DNA from 2 places in the Streptomyces flavovariabilis genome. Region 2 is predicted to be linked to the other one. Evidence: riboswitches for the same ligand, from Rfam matches in the RefSeq annotation. Region 2 holds a riboswitch; the other holds the start of a gene.
The links. A riboswitch is a leader RNA that binds a small molecule or an ion and turns the genes downstream of it on or off. The one in region 2 is predicted to bind S-adenosylmethionine.

Region 1 (8,295 bases), on a different contig from region 2:
AGCAGCGAGGCGATCGAGCCCGCGCCCGCGGACTCCCCGAAGACCGTGACCTGCCCGGGGTCGCCGCCGAAGGATTCGATGTTGTCCCGCACCCACTCCAGCGCGGCCACCTGGTCGAGCAGTCCGCGGTTGGCGGGCGCGCCCTCGATGAACGCGAAACCCTCCATGCCCAGGCGGTAGTTGAAGGACACGACCACCACGTCGCCGTCGGCGGCGATGCGCCGGGCGTCGTAGCCGGGGCTGCCGGAGTGGCCGAGCTTGTAGGCGCCGCCGTAGATCCACACCATCACCGGGCGCCGGGCGGCCGGGTCGGTCTCGGGGGTCCAGACGTTGACCGTGAGCCACTCGTCGCCCTCGGGCACGTCGAGCAGGCCCGGGCCGCCCAGGTTGCCGACGTCCTGCGGGGGCGGCGGGCCGAAGGTGTACGCGTCCCGTATGCCGTCCCAAGGGCGGGCGGGGCGGGGCGCCATGAAGCGCGCCTCGCCCACCGGGGGTGCGGCGAACGGGACACCGCGGAAGACCGCGAGCCCCTCCTCCCTTCGGCCCCGGACCGCACCGGCGGTCGTGCGGACCACCGGTGCGGGCGGCTCGGAAGGGCCGCCCGCCGACGGGCGGGACTCGGTCGTCGTCATCTGGATCTCCTCACCGAATGCGAGTGAACAGGCGCTCGGCCAGTGTCCTTGACTGACGCAAGCAGATCCAGAGCCTCAGGGGACGACGGTCAGTGGAGCGTCTTCAGCGACGCGGGGTTGTACGGCGCCAGGTCATCGAAGTGGCCGTCGAGCACCTTGCGGGCCCAGTCGGGGTCCTGGAGCAGGGCGCGGCCGACGGCGACCATCTCGAACTCGTCGCGCTCGAAGCGGTCGAGGAGGTTGTCGAGGTCGCCGACCTCGGCACCGTGGCCCTGGAAGGACTTGAGGAAGTCGCCTCCGTTCAGGCCGACCGAGCCGACGGTGATGGCGGGCTTGCCGGTGAGCTTCTTGGTCCAGCCGGCCAGGTTGAGGTCGGAGTCGTCGAACTCGGGGACCCAGTAGCGGCGGGTGGAGGCGTGGAAGGCGTCGACGCCGGCGGCGGCCAGCGGGGTCAGGATGGCCTCCAGCTCCTCCGGAGTCTCGGCGAGGCGGGCGTCGTAGGCCTCCTGCTTCCACTGGGAGTAGCGGAAGATGACGGGGAAGTCGGCGGAGACGCTCTCGCGGACGGCCGCGACGATCTCCTCCGAGAGCTTGGCGCGGGCGACCCGGTCGCCGCCGTAGGCGTCGGTGCGGCGGTTGGTGCCCTCCCAGAGGAACTGGTCGAGCAGGTAGCCGTGGGCGCCGTGCAGTTCGACACCGTCGAAGCCGATGCGCTCGGCGGCGGCCGCGGCCTCGGCGAACGCGCCGATGACGGCGTCGATGTCGGCCTGGGTCATGGCCTTGCCGGTGGGCTCCGTCGCGCCGATGCGCAGACCGGAGGGGCCGACGGCCGGGGCGTCGGCTACGGGCGGCTCGCCCTGGTTGCGGACCATGCCGATGTGCCACAGCTGCGGCACGATCGTGCCGCCCGCGGCGTGCACCGCCTCGGCGACCTTCGCCCAGCCCTCGAGCTGCTCCTCGCCGTGGAAGCGCGGCACGCGGTCGCTCTGCCCGGCCGAGTCGTGGCCGACGTAGGTGCCCTCGGTGACGATCAGGCCGACTCCGGCGGCGGCGCGGCGCGCATAGTACGAGACGACGTCCTCGCCGGGCACACCGCCCGGGGAGAACATGCGGGTCATCGGCGCCATCGCGATCCGGTTCGGAACGGTCAGGCCGCCCAGCGTTACGGGCCGGGACAGGATTTCGGCGGCGCGGGAAGCGGAGGCGGCGACAGTCACGTGGGGGCTCACTTTCGGATACCGGAAGGTATGTGCATACGCATAGGACATAACCTTCAACCATCCGGTCCCGTCCGGGCCATCCCACCCCCGCTGTGATCCCGGACACGCACCCCGGACACGCCCGAGGGCGGTACCTCCTGCCGGAACAGGAGGTACCGCCCTCGGTAAGGACGTTGATCAACCCTCAGGTCGATCAGAAGTCCATGTCACCGCCCGGCATGCCGCCACCGGCAGGCGCGGCGGACTTCTCCGGCTTGTCGGCGATGACGGCCTCGGTGGTGAGGAACAGCGCGGCGATGGAGGCGGCGTTCTGCAGCGCGGAACGGGTCACCTTCGCCGGGTCGATGATGCCCTCGGCGATCATGTCGACGTACTCACCGGTCGCGGCGTTCAGGCCGTGGCCGACGGGCAGGTTGCGCACCTTCTCGACGATGACGCCGCCCTCGAGACCACCGTTGACGGCGATCTGCTTCAGCGGGGCCTCCAGCGCGAGCTTCACGGCGTTGGCGCCGGTCGCCTCGTCACCCTCGAGGTCCAGCTTCTCGAAGACCGTGGAGGCCTGGAGCAGGGCCACGCCACCACCGGCGACGATGCCCTCCTCGACGGCCGCCTTGGCGTTGCGCACGGCGTCCTCGATGCGGTGCTTGCGCTCCTTGAGCTCCACCTCGGTGGCGGCACCGGCCTTGATGACCGCGACACCGCCGGCGAGCTTCGCCAGGCGCTCCTGGAGCTTCTCGCGGTCGTAGTCCGAGTCGCTGTTCTCGATCTCGGCGCGGATCTGGTTGACCCGGCCCTGGACCTGGTCGGCGGAGCCGGCACCGTCGACGATGGTGGTCTCGTCCTTGGTGATGACGACCTTGCGGGCCTTGCCCAGGAGGTCGATCGTGGCGTTCTCCAGCTTGAGGCCGACCTCCTCGGAGATCACCTCGCCGCCGGTGAGGATGCCGATGTCCTGCAGCATCGCCTTGCGGCGGTCGCCGAAGCCCGGGGCCTTGACGGCGACGGACTTGAAGGTGCCGCGGATCTTGTTGACGACCAGGGTCGACAGGGCCTCGCCCTCGACGTCCTCGGCGATGATCAGCAGCGGCTTGCCCGACTGCATGACCTTCTCCAGGAGCGGGAGCAGGTCCTTGACGTTGGAGATCTTGGAGTTCGCGATCAGGATGTACGGGTCGTCGAGGACGGCCTCCATACGCTCCATGTCGGTGGCGAAGTACGCCGAGATGTAGCCCTTGTCGAAGCGCATACCCTCGGTGAGCTCAAGCTCCAGACCGAAGGTCTGGGACTCCTCGACGGTGATGACGCCTTCCTTGCCGACCTTGTCCATGGCCTCGGCGATGAGCTCGCCGATCTGGGTGTCGGCGGCGGAGATGGAGGCCGTGGAGGCGATCTGCTCCTTGGTCTCGACGTCCTTCGCCTGCTCCAGCAGGGCGGCGGAGACGGCCTCGACGGCACGCTCGATACCGCGCTTGAGGGCCATCGGGTTGGCGCCGGCGGCTACGTTGCGCAGGCCCTCCTTGACCAGGGCCTGGGCGAGAACGGTCGCGGTGGTCGTACCGTCACCGGCGACGTCGTCCGTCTTCTTGGCGACTTCCTTGACCAGCTCGGCGCCGATCTTCTCGTACGGGTCCTCGAGCTCGATCTCCTTGGCGATGGAGACACCATCGTTGGTGATCGTGGGCGCGCCCCACTTCTTCTCGAGGACGACGTTGCGGCCCTTGGGGCCGAGCGTCACCTTGACGGCGTCCGCGAGCTGGTTCATGCCGCGCTCGAGGCCGCGCCGCGCCTCCTCGTCGAACGCGATGATCTTGGCCATGTGAAGTGGTCCCTCCAGGACTGGGGGTGATTACTTCGGACCGCGCCCGCGCCCGCGACGGACGGCTCGCTTGCCTCGTGGTTCCTTCCCACCAGGCCTGCGGGCCTCACCGACCCGGTCCTTACGTTGTCACTCTCACCTTCAGAGTGCTAACGCAATGATTAGCACTCGACCCCCGAGAGTGCAAGGCGCGCTCGCGAAGCGAGTGCTCGTCGAGGGGTGGTGGTCGGGTGACGGCGGGCGCAAGCGCCTCCCGGGGATCGGGCAGGGGGGCAGCCCCCGGCGAACACCGCCCGGCGCGCCTTCGAACAGGCCGAAGGGCCCGCACCCCGGGGGGTACGGGCCCTTCTGAGAAGACCGGTCGCTTGTGCGTTGGTCGTGGTGCGCGTTCAGGCAGAGACGCGAACCATGTCGGCCTGCGGTCCCTTCTGACCCTGCGAGATCTCGAACTCGACCCGCTGGCCCTCTTCAAGGGTGCGGTAGCCGTCCATCTGAATCGCGCTGTAGTGGACGAAAACATCCGCACCACCGTCGACCGCGATGAAGCCGTACCCCTTCTCCGCGTTGAACCACTTGACGGTGCCCTGAGCCATGCCTAACTCCCCTATTACTGGCCCTTGCACAGATCCACACTTCGCGGATCCGGGTCAGACCTCACCCCCCACGGTTGGGGGCGTGCGCCGGAACGCGTCGACCGCGGCTGAATGTATCTGTCCAACTGCCGTCTGCAACAGGTCAATCGGACGAGAATTCTGGACGCGCAGGGTCCGGAATGTAGGGAGAATTCGCCCGACTTCAGGGCAAGTCGGGCCACACAAAAAGAACAAAAGCCGCGAAAGACGCGCACACTTTGGCTACATCTTGTCGGGCTCGCGGCAGGAATTCAGGGTTCCGGTCACGAGATCCGGAACGCGTTCCCCAACTGTACCGCGCTCAATCACACAGAATTGCCCCCTCCGCTTCTCTCACGGAGGGGGCAATTCGATACACGCTCGGTGACCGGAATTACTCAAGGTAACAACCAAGCCGGTCGACCGGATTCAGCCGCCGGCGACGGCGGGAATGATCGACACGCCGGCGCCGTCCGGCGTCGCCGTCTCCAGACCCTGTTCGAACCGCACGTCGTCGTCGTTGACGTACACGTTGACGAACCGGCGCAGCTTGCCCTGGTCGTCGAGCACCCGGGCGGCGATCCCGGTGTGGTTCTTCTCCAGATCGGCGATGACCTCACCGAGGGTCCCGCCGTCGGCGGATACTTCGGCCTGCCCGCCGGTGTAGGTACGCAGGATGGTGGGGATGCGAACGGTGACGCTCATGACTTCAAAACCTCCGGTTGGATATCGCACCTAGGGGCGCGGGGAACTGCGCGACCAACCCCCACCGGCCCGCAGCGATCGACGACGCTCAGACGAGCCCGGCCTCGCGGAAAGAATCAAGGTTGGGACGAATGGTCGCGGTCAGCCCGGTCCCCGCCACCGCATCCAGCGTCTTCAGACCGTCCCCGGTGTTGAGCACGACAGTGGTCTTGGTGGGGTCGAGCAACCCGTTCTCGATCAACTTGCGCGTCACGCCCACCGTCACACCACCGGCGGTCTCCGCGAAGATCCCCTCGGTCCGGGCGAGCAGCTTGATCGCGTCGACGACCTGCTCGTCGTTCACATCCTCCACCGCACCGCCCGTACGGCGCGCGATGTCGAGGACGTAGGGCCCGTCCGCCGGGTTGCCGATGGCCAGGGACTTGGCGATGGTGTCCGGCTTCTGCGGCCGCACCACGTCGTGTCCGGCCTTGTACGCCGTCGACACCGGCGAGCAGCCCTCGGCCTGCGCGCCGAAGATCTTGTACGGCTTGTCCTCGACCAGACCGAGCTTGATCAGCTCCTGCAGACCCTTGTCGATCTTCGTGAGCTGCGAGCCGGAGGCGATCGGCACCACGAGCTGGTCCGGCAGCTGCCAGCCGAGCTGCTCGCAGATCTCGTACGCGAGCGTCTTGGAACCCTCCGCGTAGTACGGCCGGAGGTTGACGTTGACGAAGCCCCAGCCCTCGCCGGCCGGGTCGCCGATCAGCTCGGAGCAGAAGCGGTTCACGTCGTCGTAGTTGCCCTCGATGCCGACGAGCTCGCCGCCGTAGACCGCGGCCATGACGACCTTGCCCTGCTCCAGGTCGTGCGGGATGAACACGCAGGAGCGGAAGCCGGCGCGGGCCGCGGCGGCACCCACCGCACCGGCGAGGTTGCCGGTGGAGGAGCAGGAGAGCGTGGTGAAGCCGAAGGCGCGGGCGGCCTCGATGGCCTGGGCGACGACACGGTCCTTGAAGGAGTGCGTCGGGTTGCCGGAGTCGTCCTTGACGAACAGCTTGCCGGCGTCGACACCCAGCTCACGCGCGAGGTTGTCGGCCCTGACGAGCTTGGTCCAGCCCGGGTTGATGTTCGGCTTGTCCGCCACGTCGGCCGGGACCGGCAGGAGCGGGGCGTACCGCCAGATGTTCGCCGGGCCCGCTTCGATGCGCTTGCGGAGCTCCTCGGCGTCGTAGGACGAGAAGTCGTAGGCGATCTCCAGCGGACCGAAACACTCCTCGCACGCGAAGACCGGGCCGAGGGGGACGCGGTGACCGCACTCGCGGCAGCTCAGCGCCGCGGCGGGACCGAGGTCTACGGTGGAGTCAGTGGTGCTTGCAACAGTCTGCACAGCCATGTGAGGCGAGGCCCTTCCTCATCTTCCTCACGACGCATTTCGCCGCGAGACGGATTTGGCACCTTCCCTAGCCGGGAGCCTCGCGAAGTGGTCGCCAGTGACCTACGAGTACCGACTGGAGGGTTGCCGGGGCTTCATCGGGCCGTTTCCCTCTGCCCCTCTGGATGAGCTGTATGTGGTTGTAGGCGGCGGGTGACCCCGGACATGCGATGGTCATCCGCGTTGTTCAAGACTGTAACCGACGACCAGGACAGTTGAGATAGTCGTCCGAACCGCGAGATGGATCACAGTCCCTCCCGCCTGGAGTACGCAGAGGAGCCGCCACGGTGCTGGAAGAAGTCGAGCGCTGGCTGAGCACCCGTTCCTGGTCTGCGACCGATCGCCCCCTCCACCAGGTCCTGGCCGCCAAGCAGCGCACGGGCCGGACGGTCAGCGTCGTGCTGCCCGCGCTCAACGAGGAGGCGACGGTCGGTGACATCGTCGCCGTCATCCGCCACGACCTGATGCGGCAGGTCCCGCTCGTCGACGAACTGGTCGTCGTCGACTCCGGGTCCACCGACCGCACGTCCGAGGTGGCCGCCGCCGCGGGCGCGCGGGTGGTGCACCGGGACGGGATACTCCCGCGCCTGCCCGCCGCGCCCGGCAAGGGCGAGGTGCTGTGGCGCTCGCTGCTCGCCACCCGGGGGGACATCGTCTGCTTCGTCGACGCGGACCTCAGGGACTTCTCGTCCGACTTCGTCTCCGGGATCGTCGGCCCGCTGCTCACCGAACCGGACGTCGACCTGGTGAAAGCCATGTACGACCGTCCCCTCGGTGGCGCTGCCGGGCAGGGCGGCCGGGTCACCGAACTGATGGCGCGCCCGCTGCTCAACATGCACTGGCCGCAGCTGGCCGGCTTCGTGCAGCCGCTCGGCGGCGAGTACGCGGCCCGCCGCTCGCTGCTGGAGCGGCTGCCGTTTCCCGTCGGGTACGGCGTGGAGCTGGGCATGCTGGTCGACGCCCTGCACCTGGCAGGCCTGGACGCCCTCGCCCAGGTGGACGTCGGAGTGCGCAAGCACCGGCACCAGGACGGGCAGGCGCTGGGCCGGATGGCCGCCGCGATCTACCGCACGGCTCAGCTGCGGCTGGCCCGCGGGCATCTGATCCGGCCGTCCCTGACGCAGTTCGAGCGGGGCGAGGACGGCTTCGAGCCGCGGACGTACCGCGTGGACACCGAGGAGCGTCCGCCGATGGTGGAGATCGCCGAGTACCAGGCGCGGAAAGCGGCCTGACCGGGGCCGTTTTCGGCCGGGTACGGAAGATCCGCACGTTTGAGCGTTTCCGGGCCGGGCTAGGTTGAGGCTTATGGCTTCAACGTACGGTGCTGCGCAGGTGCTGGTGGCCTCCAACCGGGGTCCCGTCTCGTACACGGTGGGCGAGGACGGATCGCTGGACGCCAAACGAGGCGGCGGCGGACTGGTCTCCGGCCTCTCCGCGATCGGCTCGGACGCGGACGCGCTGTGGGTGTGCTCGGCGCTGTCCGACGGCGACCGGGAGGCGGTGAGGCGCGGAATCGTAGGGGCGGGGCCGGAGGCCCCTCCGCAGAGGGGCGGTGGCGGGCGACGGGCGGGAGAGGACGGCGTGCGGATGCTGGACGTCCCGGCCGACGTGCACGCCGACGCGTACAACGGCATCGCCAACTCGGTCCTGTGGTTCGTGCACCACATGCTCTACCAGACGCCCCTGGAGCCGGTCTTCGACGCCGAGTTCCGGCGGCAGTGGGCCTCCTACGAGACGTACAACCGGGCGTTCGCCGAGGCGCTGGCCGAGGAGGCGGCGCAGGGTGCGGCGGTGGTGGTGCAGGACTACCACCTGACGCTGGTGCCGGGCATGCTCCGCGAGCTGCGGCCGGACCTGCGCATCGGGCACTTCTCCCACACGCCGTGGGCGCCGCCGG
Region 2 (8,295 bases):
CTGGCCGGCACGCTCGGGGAGGGCGCGGGCGATGTGCCGGGGGTGGACGCCTGCCACGGCATCCTGCCCGCCCCGATGGAGCTGGCCGAGGCCCTGCTCCGCGCGAGCGAACTCCTCACGGACGCCACCGAACGGGCCCTGCGGATGATCGTCCTGGGTGCCCGGCTACCGGTTCAGGCGGAGGTGTCCGGCACGCAGCGCCCGTCCTCCGTGCGGTAGTTCCACTTCGCCCCGTCCGTCACGAGCTCCTTCACCGCCCGCACGAACCGCTCCACGTGCTCGTCCGGCGTGCCCGCGCCGAAGCTGACCCGGATGGCGTTGAGCGACTTCTCCCCCGGCGCGGCCTCGGGCGACCCGCACTCCCCCTGCGACTGCGGGTCGCTGCCGAGCAACGTGCGCACCAGCGGGTGGGCGCAGAACAGCCCGTCCCGTACGCCGATGCCGTACTCGGCGGACAGGGCGGCGGCGAAGTGCGAGCTGTTCCAGCCGTCGACGACGAAGGAGAGCACGCCGACGCGCGGCGCGTCGTCCCCGAAGAGGGACAGGAACCGCACCTGGGGAACGTCGGCGAGCCCCTCCCGCACCGCGCGGACCAGGTCCTGCTCACGGGCGACGAGGGTGTCGAAGCCGGCCTCGGTCAGCGCCTTGCAGGCCGAGGCGACGGCGTAGGCGCCGATGACGTTGGGCGAACCGGCCTCGTGGCGGGCGGCGCTGTCGTGCCACTCCACGTCCACTCCCCCGTCCTGGCGCCGGCTGACCTTGCGGCTGGCGCCGCCGCCCGCGAGATACGGCTCGGCCGCGCGCAGCCAGTCGGACCGCCCGGCCAGGACGCCCGTACCGAAGGGCGCGTACAGCTTGTGCCCGGAGAAGGCGACCCAGTCGACGTCGAGGCCGGCGAGGGACACCGGGTGGTGCGGGGCCAGCTGGGCGGCGTCCAGCACAATCCGCGCGCCGTGGGCGTGCGCGGCCGCCGCGAGTTCCCGTACGGGCCACAGCTCGCCGGTGACGTTCGAGGCACCGGTGACGCAGACCAGGGCCGGCCCGTGGCCCCCCTCGATCGGCACAGTGCGGCCGGCGAGGGCGCGCTCCAGAGTCTCGACGGCCTCGCGGGGGCTGCGCGGGGCGTCGAGGAAGGTGACGCGGGCGTTGCGCCACGGCAGCAGGGAGGCGTGGTGCTCGGTCTCGAAGACGAACACCTGGCAGTCGGCGGGGAGCGCTGCGGCGAGGAGGTTGAGGGAGTCGGTGGTCGACCGGGTGAACACGACCTGGTCGCCTTCGCGGCAGTCGAGGAACTCGGCGACGGTCCGGCGGGCGTTCTCGAACAGGTCGGTCGACAGCTGGGAGAGGTACCCGGCACCGCGGTGCACGCTGCCGTAGTACGGCGCGTAGGCGGCGACGTCGTCCCAGACCCGCTGGAGCGCCGGGGCACTGGCGGCGTAGTCGAGCGCGGCGTAGGTGACCTCGCCGCCGGTCACGAGGGGGACGGTGACGTCCCGCCCCAGAACGGGCAGCGGGGCACAAACGGACGGGGCGGTGGCGACGGCGGAAACGGACATGGGTGAACTCCCGTGAAGGCAGGTGGAATCCGCCCGCGAGCACGACGGCTACAAGCGGGGGTGAAGAGAAGGGGGATGCGGAGGCGGGGCTCTGCGGCCCTATCGCATTCGCTGGTTCACGAGAGACTCCTCGTCACGCGCTTGCCACAGACCTCGCTGCCTGCGGCCTGGTCGTCACCCGGGGCACCCCGCCACGGACGGAGGGTTGCCGGACAGTCGGCCGGGGCCTTTTGACTGTCACTCATGACCTGGTCAGGAAAGTACGTGACGTGAGCGCGGTCCCGCAAGTCGAGTCCGCATCGCGGGACCACGCTCACCTCGGTTACGCGTTGCTGGCCGCCACCCAGCGTTCCAGCGTCCGCTTCGCCGCCCCCGAGTCGATCGACTCCGCCGCCTTCGCCATCCCGGCACGGATCTGGTCGGCCAGCGGTGCCGACGTCGGCTCCAGAGCGACCAGCGCCGCCGCCGAGTTCAGCAGGACCGCCTCGCGGACCGGACCGGTCTCACCCTCCAGCAGTCGGCGGGCCACCTCGGCGTTGTAGGAGGCGTCCGCACCGCGCAGCGCCTCCACGGGAACCAGGTCGAGGCCCACGTCACGCGGGTCGAAGGTCTCCTCGGTCACCTCGCCGCCCCGGACGATCCACACCCGGGACGTGGCCGTCGTGGTCAGCTCGTCCAGGCCGTCGTCGCCCCGGAAGACCAGGGACGAGTTGCCGCGCTCGGCGAAGACGCCCGCGACGATCGGCGCCATGCGCGGGTCGGCCACCCCGACGGCCTGGGCACGGACCCGGGCCGGGTTGGTGAGCGGGCCGAGGGCGTTGAACACCGTGCGGATGCCCAGCTGGCCGCGGGCCGCACCCGCGTGCCGCAGCGCCGGGTGGAACTTCACCGCGAAGCAGAAGGTGATCCCGGCCTCCTCGGCGACCTCCGGGACCCGGCGCAGCGGCAGTTCCAGGTTGACCCCGAGCTTCTCCAGCACGTCGGACGCGCCGGACGCCGAGGACGCGGCCCGGTTGCCGTGCTTGACGACCTTCGCGCCGGTGCCGGCGACGACGATCGAGGACATCGTGGAGATGTTGACCGTCTTCGCGCCGTCACCGCCCGTACCGACGATGTCGACCGTCGCGCCGGGCACCTCGATCACGTTGGCGTGTTCGTACATCGTGCGGACGAGGCCGTTGATCTCCTCGACGGTCTCGCCCTTGGCACGCAGGGCCACGACGAACCCGGCGATCTGCGCCTCGGTCGCCTCGCCGCGCATGATCCGGTCCATCGCCCAGGCGGTGTCGTCCGCGCTCAGGTGCCTGCCGTCCAGCAGGCCGTTCAGCAGCAGGGGCCAGGAGCGGCCCGCCGCGGTGTCGCCTCCAGCGGGGGTCACAGCGCTCATAAGCCGCTCCAGGGTCAGGCGTCCCGCACTACGGGACGAGAGTCTCAACGAGGTCCACCCTATCCAGCCCCGGGCAGCGCGAAGGGCCCCGTCCCGAACACCGGACGAGGCCCTTCTGTGGCGTGGCGAAGCAGTCGATCAGTGGTGGCCGTGGCCGCTCGTGATCTCCCGGTGCTCCTCGGCGGTGGGCTTCGGGATCTGGGCACCCTCACCGAAGTAGGCGTCGCTGAGCTTGGCGCGCAGCTTCTCGGAGCCCTTCACCTTGCGCTCGACACCGTTCTCGTCGACCGTCGAGCCGATCTCGGCCGGCTGGTACTGCTCGTGCGCCGTGAGCGTGTACATCTGCTCCTGGCTGAGCGGCTCGTGCACCTCGATGAACTCACCGTGCGGCAGGCGCTTGATGATGCCGGTCTCGCGGCCGTGCAGCACCTTCTCCTTGTCCCGGCGCTGCAGCCCGAGGCAGATGCGCTTGGTGACGATGAAGGCGATGACCGGGCCGACGAAGAACCCGATCCGGACGAACCAGGTGACCGCGTTGATCGACATATGGAAGTGCGTGGCGACGATGTCGTTGCCACCGCCGATCAGCATGATGATGTAGCCGGTGACCCACGCGACACCGACGCCGGTGCGGGTCGGGGCGTTGCGCGGCCGGTCCAGGATGTGGTGCTCGCGCTTGTCCCCGGTGACCCACGACTCGATGAACGGGTAGAGGGCGATGATCCCGAGGAAGACACCGAAGAGCACCAGCGGGATGAACACACCCAGGACGAGGGTGTGGCCCCAGAGGTTGATCTCCCAGCCCGGCATCGCCCGGATGAGACCCTCGGCGAAGCCCATGTACCAGTCGGGCTGGGCACCGGTCGACACCTGGTCGGGCCGGTACGGGCCGAGGACCCAGATCGGGTTGATCGTCGCGATGGCGGAGAGGGCCGAGATGACACCGAAGACCAGGAAGAAGAAGCCTCCGGCCTTGGCCATGTAGACCGGCAGCAGCGGCATGCCGACGACGTTCTTGTTGGTCCGGCCGGGACCCGCGAACTGGGTGTGCTTGTGGTAGAAGACCAGGATCAGGTGGCCGACCACGAGCCCGAGCATGATGCCCGGCAGCAGCAGGATGTGGATCGAGTAGAACCGGGCGACGAAGTCGGTGCCCGGGAACTCCCCGCCGAACAGGAACATCGAGATGTACGTGCCCACGATCGGCACGGACAGGATCGCGCCCTGCGTGAAGCGGACACCGGTGCCGGAGAGCAGGTCGTCCGGGAGCGAGTAGCCGGTGAAGCCGGTGAACATGCCCAGGACGAACAGCAGGAAGCCGAACATCCAGTTGATCTCACGCGGCTTGCGGAACGCGCCGGTGAAGAAGACGCGCATCATGTGCACGAACATGCCGGCGAGGAAGATGATCGCCGCCCAGTGGTGGATCTGCCGGATGAGCAGACCGCCGCGGACGTCGAAGCTGATGTCCAGCGTGGAGGCGAACGCCTCCGACATCAGCTGCCCCTGGAGCGGGACGTAACTGCCGTGGTACTCCACCTCGTTCATCGACGGGTGGAAGAACAGCGTCAGATACACACCCGTGAGGATGATGATGATGAAGCTGTAGAGGCAGATCTCACCGAGCATGAAGGACCAGTGGTCCGGGAAGATCTTGCGCATGTTGGCCTTGGCCAGGGAGTAGATCCCGAGGCGGCCGTCGGCCCAGTCGGCGACCCGCTCACCCGCGGGCGCCTTGCGTCGTTCTTGTGCAGTGCTCATCCGCGCTCCCAGAAAGCAGGGCCGACGGGCTCTTCGAAGTCGCCGAGCGCCTCGAGGTAGCCCTCGTCGTTCACGCCGATGCGGAGCTGCGGCAGGGCGTGACCGGCGGGACCGAAGATCACTCGGGCACCGTCGGAGAGGTCGAAGGTGGACTGGTGGCAGGGGCAGAGCACGTGGTGCGTCTGCTGCTCGTACAGGGAGATCGGGCAACCGACGTGGGTGCAGATCTTCGAGTACGCGACGATGCCCTCGTGCGACCACTCGAGCTCGCGCTTGTCCTTGATGTTGTCCGGCTGAATCCGGACGATCATCAGGGCGGCCTTGGCGATCTCGTTCTGGAACTCGTGGTCGTGCTCCTCCAGGCCCTCGGGCTTGGCGAAGGTCAGCGAACCGACCACGACGTCGGAGGGACGCAGCGGCTCGTTCGTGTTCATGTTGACGAGCAGCTTGCCCTTGGACCACAGCGTGTGGCGGAGCTTGGTGCCGGGCAGCGGACCGAGGTCGCGCAGCAGCACGACGCCGGACAGCGGCACCAGCGTGAGCGCGCCGAACATCGTGTTGCGGATGAGCTTGCGGCGGCCGAGCGCCGACTCCTTGGCGCCTTGCTTGAAGTCCGCGAAGACCTTCTCGCGAACCTCGGGCTCCGCCTCGATCGGGTGCCGCTCGTCGGCGATCTCCACGTCCGACATCAGGGTGCGCGCCCAGTGGACGGCGCCCGCGCCGATGCAGAACAGCGCGATGCCGAGCGTCATGCCCAGCGCGAAGTTCAGGGCGCTGATGTGCCCGAGCGGGAAGATGTAGACCGACTTGTCGACCGGGATCGCCACGAACGAGGCGATGAAGGCGACGGTGGCCAGCATCGACACCGTGAACATCAGGGCGACGGAGCGCTCGGACCGCTTGGCGGCCCGCTCGTCGATGTCCTGGATCCGGTGCTCGTGAGGCGGCAGGCCCGGGTCGGCGAACGGGTGCTTGTCGTCCGCGGGACTCACCGCGCCGTGCCCGTGCTCGTCATGTCCTGCGGACTGCGCGGCAGGCAGGTTCTCTTCTGGAATGTCTTGGCTACTCATGACTTCTTGGCCTTTGCGGTCCGGGCGGCGACCCACACGGCGACGGCGATCAGACCGCCGAGACCGAAGATCCAGCCGAACAGGCCCTCACTGACCGGCCCGAGGCCACCCAGTTCGAGGCCGCCGGGGCTCTCGGTCTTTTCGCTGTTGACCGCGTCGAGGTACGCGATGATGTCCTTCTTGTTCTTCTCCGACAGCGTGGTGTCGGGGAAGGACGGCATGTTCTGCGGGCCGGTCTGCATGGCCTCGTAGATGTGCTTCGGGGAGGCGCCCTCGAGGCTCGGCGCGTACTTGCCGTGCGTCAGCGCGCCGCCCTTGCCGGTGAAGTTGTGGCACTGCGCGCAGTTGGTGCGGAACAGCTCACCGCCCTTGGCGATGTCGGCACCCTCGGGGCCGTACTGCTCCTCCGTCGGGACGGACGGACCGGCGCCCAGCGAGGCGATGTACGCCGCGAGCTGGTCGATCTCGGCCTGCGAGTAGATGTTCTTCTTCTCCGGGACCTGGGGGCCCTGGGAGGTGGCGGCCGGCATCCGGCCGGTGCCCACCTGGAAGTCGACGGCCGCGGCGCCCACACCCACCAGGCTCGGCCCGTCGGAGGTGCCCTGACCGCCGGTGCCGTGGCAACTGGCGCAGCCGACGGCGTAGAGCTTCTTGCCCTCCTCGATGGTGAGGGACTGGGCGGTTTCGTCGGCCTGCGCCTGGTCCGCGGGTGCGAACACGGCGTACAGCCCCCCGGTGCATGCCAGCGCGAGGAGTAGGACGACGAGCGCCGCCAGCGGGTGGCGTCGTCGTGCGGAGAGCTTTTTCACGGATTACCCCGGTGTCAGGATCTTCTGCGTCGATGCTTCTGGGATGCGCGCTTCGTCGAGCACGCGCGGATGCGGGCCCTGCTACTTGATCATGTAGATCGTGGCGAAGAGACCGATCCAGACGACATCGACGAAGTGCCAGTAATAGGACACGACGATCGCGGCCGTCGCCTGCTCGTGGGTGAACCTCCGGGCGGCGTAGGTCCGGCCCAGGACCAGCAGGAAGGCGATGAGACCGCCCGTCACGTGCAGGCCGTGGAAGCCGGTGGTCAGGTAGAACACCGAGCCGTACGGGTCGGAGGACAGGGACAGGCCCGCCTCCTTGACCAGCTCCGTGTACTCGAGGACCTGACCGCCGATGAAGATCGCACCCATCACGAAGGTGACGATGAACCACATCCGCAGCTTCTTCACGTCACCGCGCTCGGCGGCGAAGACGCCGAGCTGGCAGGTGAGCGAGGAGAGCACCAGGATGGTGGTGTTCGCCGCCGAGAACGGGAAGTTGAGATGGCTGGCCATCTCCTTCCAGTGATCGGGACCCGTCACCGATCGCAGGGTGAAGTACATCGCGAAGAGGGCCGCGAAGAACATCAGCTCGGAACTCAGCCAGATGATGGTTCCGACGCTGGTGAGGTTCGGCCGATTGACCGACGGGTGCGCGTGCCCGGTTTCTACTGTCGTTGCTGTCGCCACGACCGACATTATGTCGGTCGCTTATCCCGCCCTCACTCCGGGGGGTGCCGTTCGGAGTGTCTTTGCCGGTCGTACCGGTGTTGACGTGGTGTTCAAGGGAGTAGCATCCGGCCCAACGGGCCTGTCCTTACGACGCTGACGTCACGGAGGAACAATGCAGCCGACCGCCACGGTGCTGGTCTACAGCGACGACTCCAACACCCGCGAGCAGGTGCGGCTCGCCACGGGACGGAGGCCGGCTCCGGACGTTCCCGTGGTGGAGTTCGTGGAGTGCGCCACTCCCGCCGCCGTGCTCACGGAGCTGGACCGGGGCGGGATCGACGTCTGCGTGCTGGACGGTGAGGCCGTGCCCATGGGAGGCATGGGGATGTGCCGGCAGATCAAGGACGAGGTCTTCGACTGTCCGCCGGTGCTGTTGCTGATCGGGCGGCCTCAGGACGCGTGGCTGGCGACCTGGAGTCGTGCGGAGTCTGCCGTGACGTTGCCGGTGGAGCCGGTGGAGTTCGCCTCCGCGCTGGCTTCGCTGTTGCGGGAGAAGGCGGCTTTGCACGCCTGAGGGCTCGGGACCCGCTTGTACGGCGACCTGCGGGTGCGTGGGGGCTGTTCGCGCAGCTCCCCGCGCCCCTGAGGGACGCGTCTCCGAGGGCGTTCAGACGCTCTGTGGGCGCAGGCGGGCCCTGTCGGCCGCTGTGGGGCCGTCCGGGGTGCCGCCGACCAGGGCGCTGCCGGTGCGCCACTTCGGCCAGTCGAGGTTCCAGTCGCCGAAGCCGTTGCCGAAGGGGGCCATCGTGTCGCCGCCGGAGTTTATGACCTTGACGATGTCGCCCTCGCGGACGGTGTCGTAGAACCAGGCGGCGTTCTCGGTGCTCATGCCGGTGCAGCCGTGGCTGACGTTGGCGTAGCCCTGGGAGCCGACGGACCAGGGGGCGGCGTGGACGTACTCGCCGCTGTTGGTGACCCGGACCGAGTGGTGCACGACCAGGTCGTAGAAGTCCGAGGCGCCGATGCTGGCGCTGGTC

Region 1: another riboswitch for S-adenosylmethionine. It lies ahead of thrC (threonine synthase); the one in region 2 lies ahead of IO24_RS0104005 (aminotransferase class V-fold PLP-dependent enzyme).

Annotation. Positions count from the first base shown of each region.
Region 1 covers NZ_JNXD01000007.1:58,516-66,810, reverse strand. The annotation lists gene IO24_RS0114850 (carboxylesterase/lipase family protein) at 1-632, opposite strand, end outside; gene IO24_RS0114845 (NADH:flavin oxidoreductase) at 722-1,849, opposite strand; gene groL (chaperonin GroEL) at 2,046-3,668, opposite strand; gene IO24_RS0114835 (cold-shock protein) at 4,058-4,261, opposite strand; gene IO24_RS0114830 (MoaD/ThiS family protein) at 4,709-4,984, opposite strand; gene thrC (threonine synthase) at 5,073-6,359, opposite strand; SAM riboswitch class I at 6,375-6,530, opposite strand; gene IO24_RS0114820 (glucosyl-3-phosphoglycerate synthase) at 6,686-7,630, shown strand; gene IO24_RS0114815 (alpha,alpha-trehalose-phosphate synthase (UDP-forming)) at 7,704-8,295, shown strand, end outside.
Region 2 covers NZ_JNXD01000001.1:894,138-902,432, reverse strand. The annotation lists gene IO24_RS0104010 (glycerate kinase) at 1-219, shown strand, start outside; gene IO24_RS0104005 (aminotransferase class V-fold PLP-dependent enzyme) at 174-1,556, opposite strand; SAM riboswitch class IV at 1,689-1,805, opposite strand; gene trpD (anthranilate phosphoribosyltransferase) at 1,879-2,943, opposite strand; gene qcrB (cytochrome bc1 complex cytochrome b subunit) at 3,082-4,704, opposite strand; gene qcrA (cytochrome bc1 complex Rieske iron-sulfur subunit) at 4,701-5,774, opposite strand; gene qcrC (cytochrome bc1 complex diheme cytochrome c subunit) at 5,771-6,583, opposite strand; gene ctaE (aa3-type cytochrome oxidase subunit III) at 6,665-7,285, opposite strand; gene IO24_RS0103975 (response regulator) at 7,431-7,832, shown strand; gene IO24_RS0103970 (L,D-transpeptidase) at 7,926-8,295, opposite strand, start outside.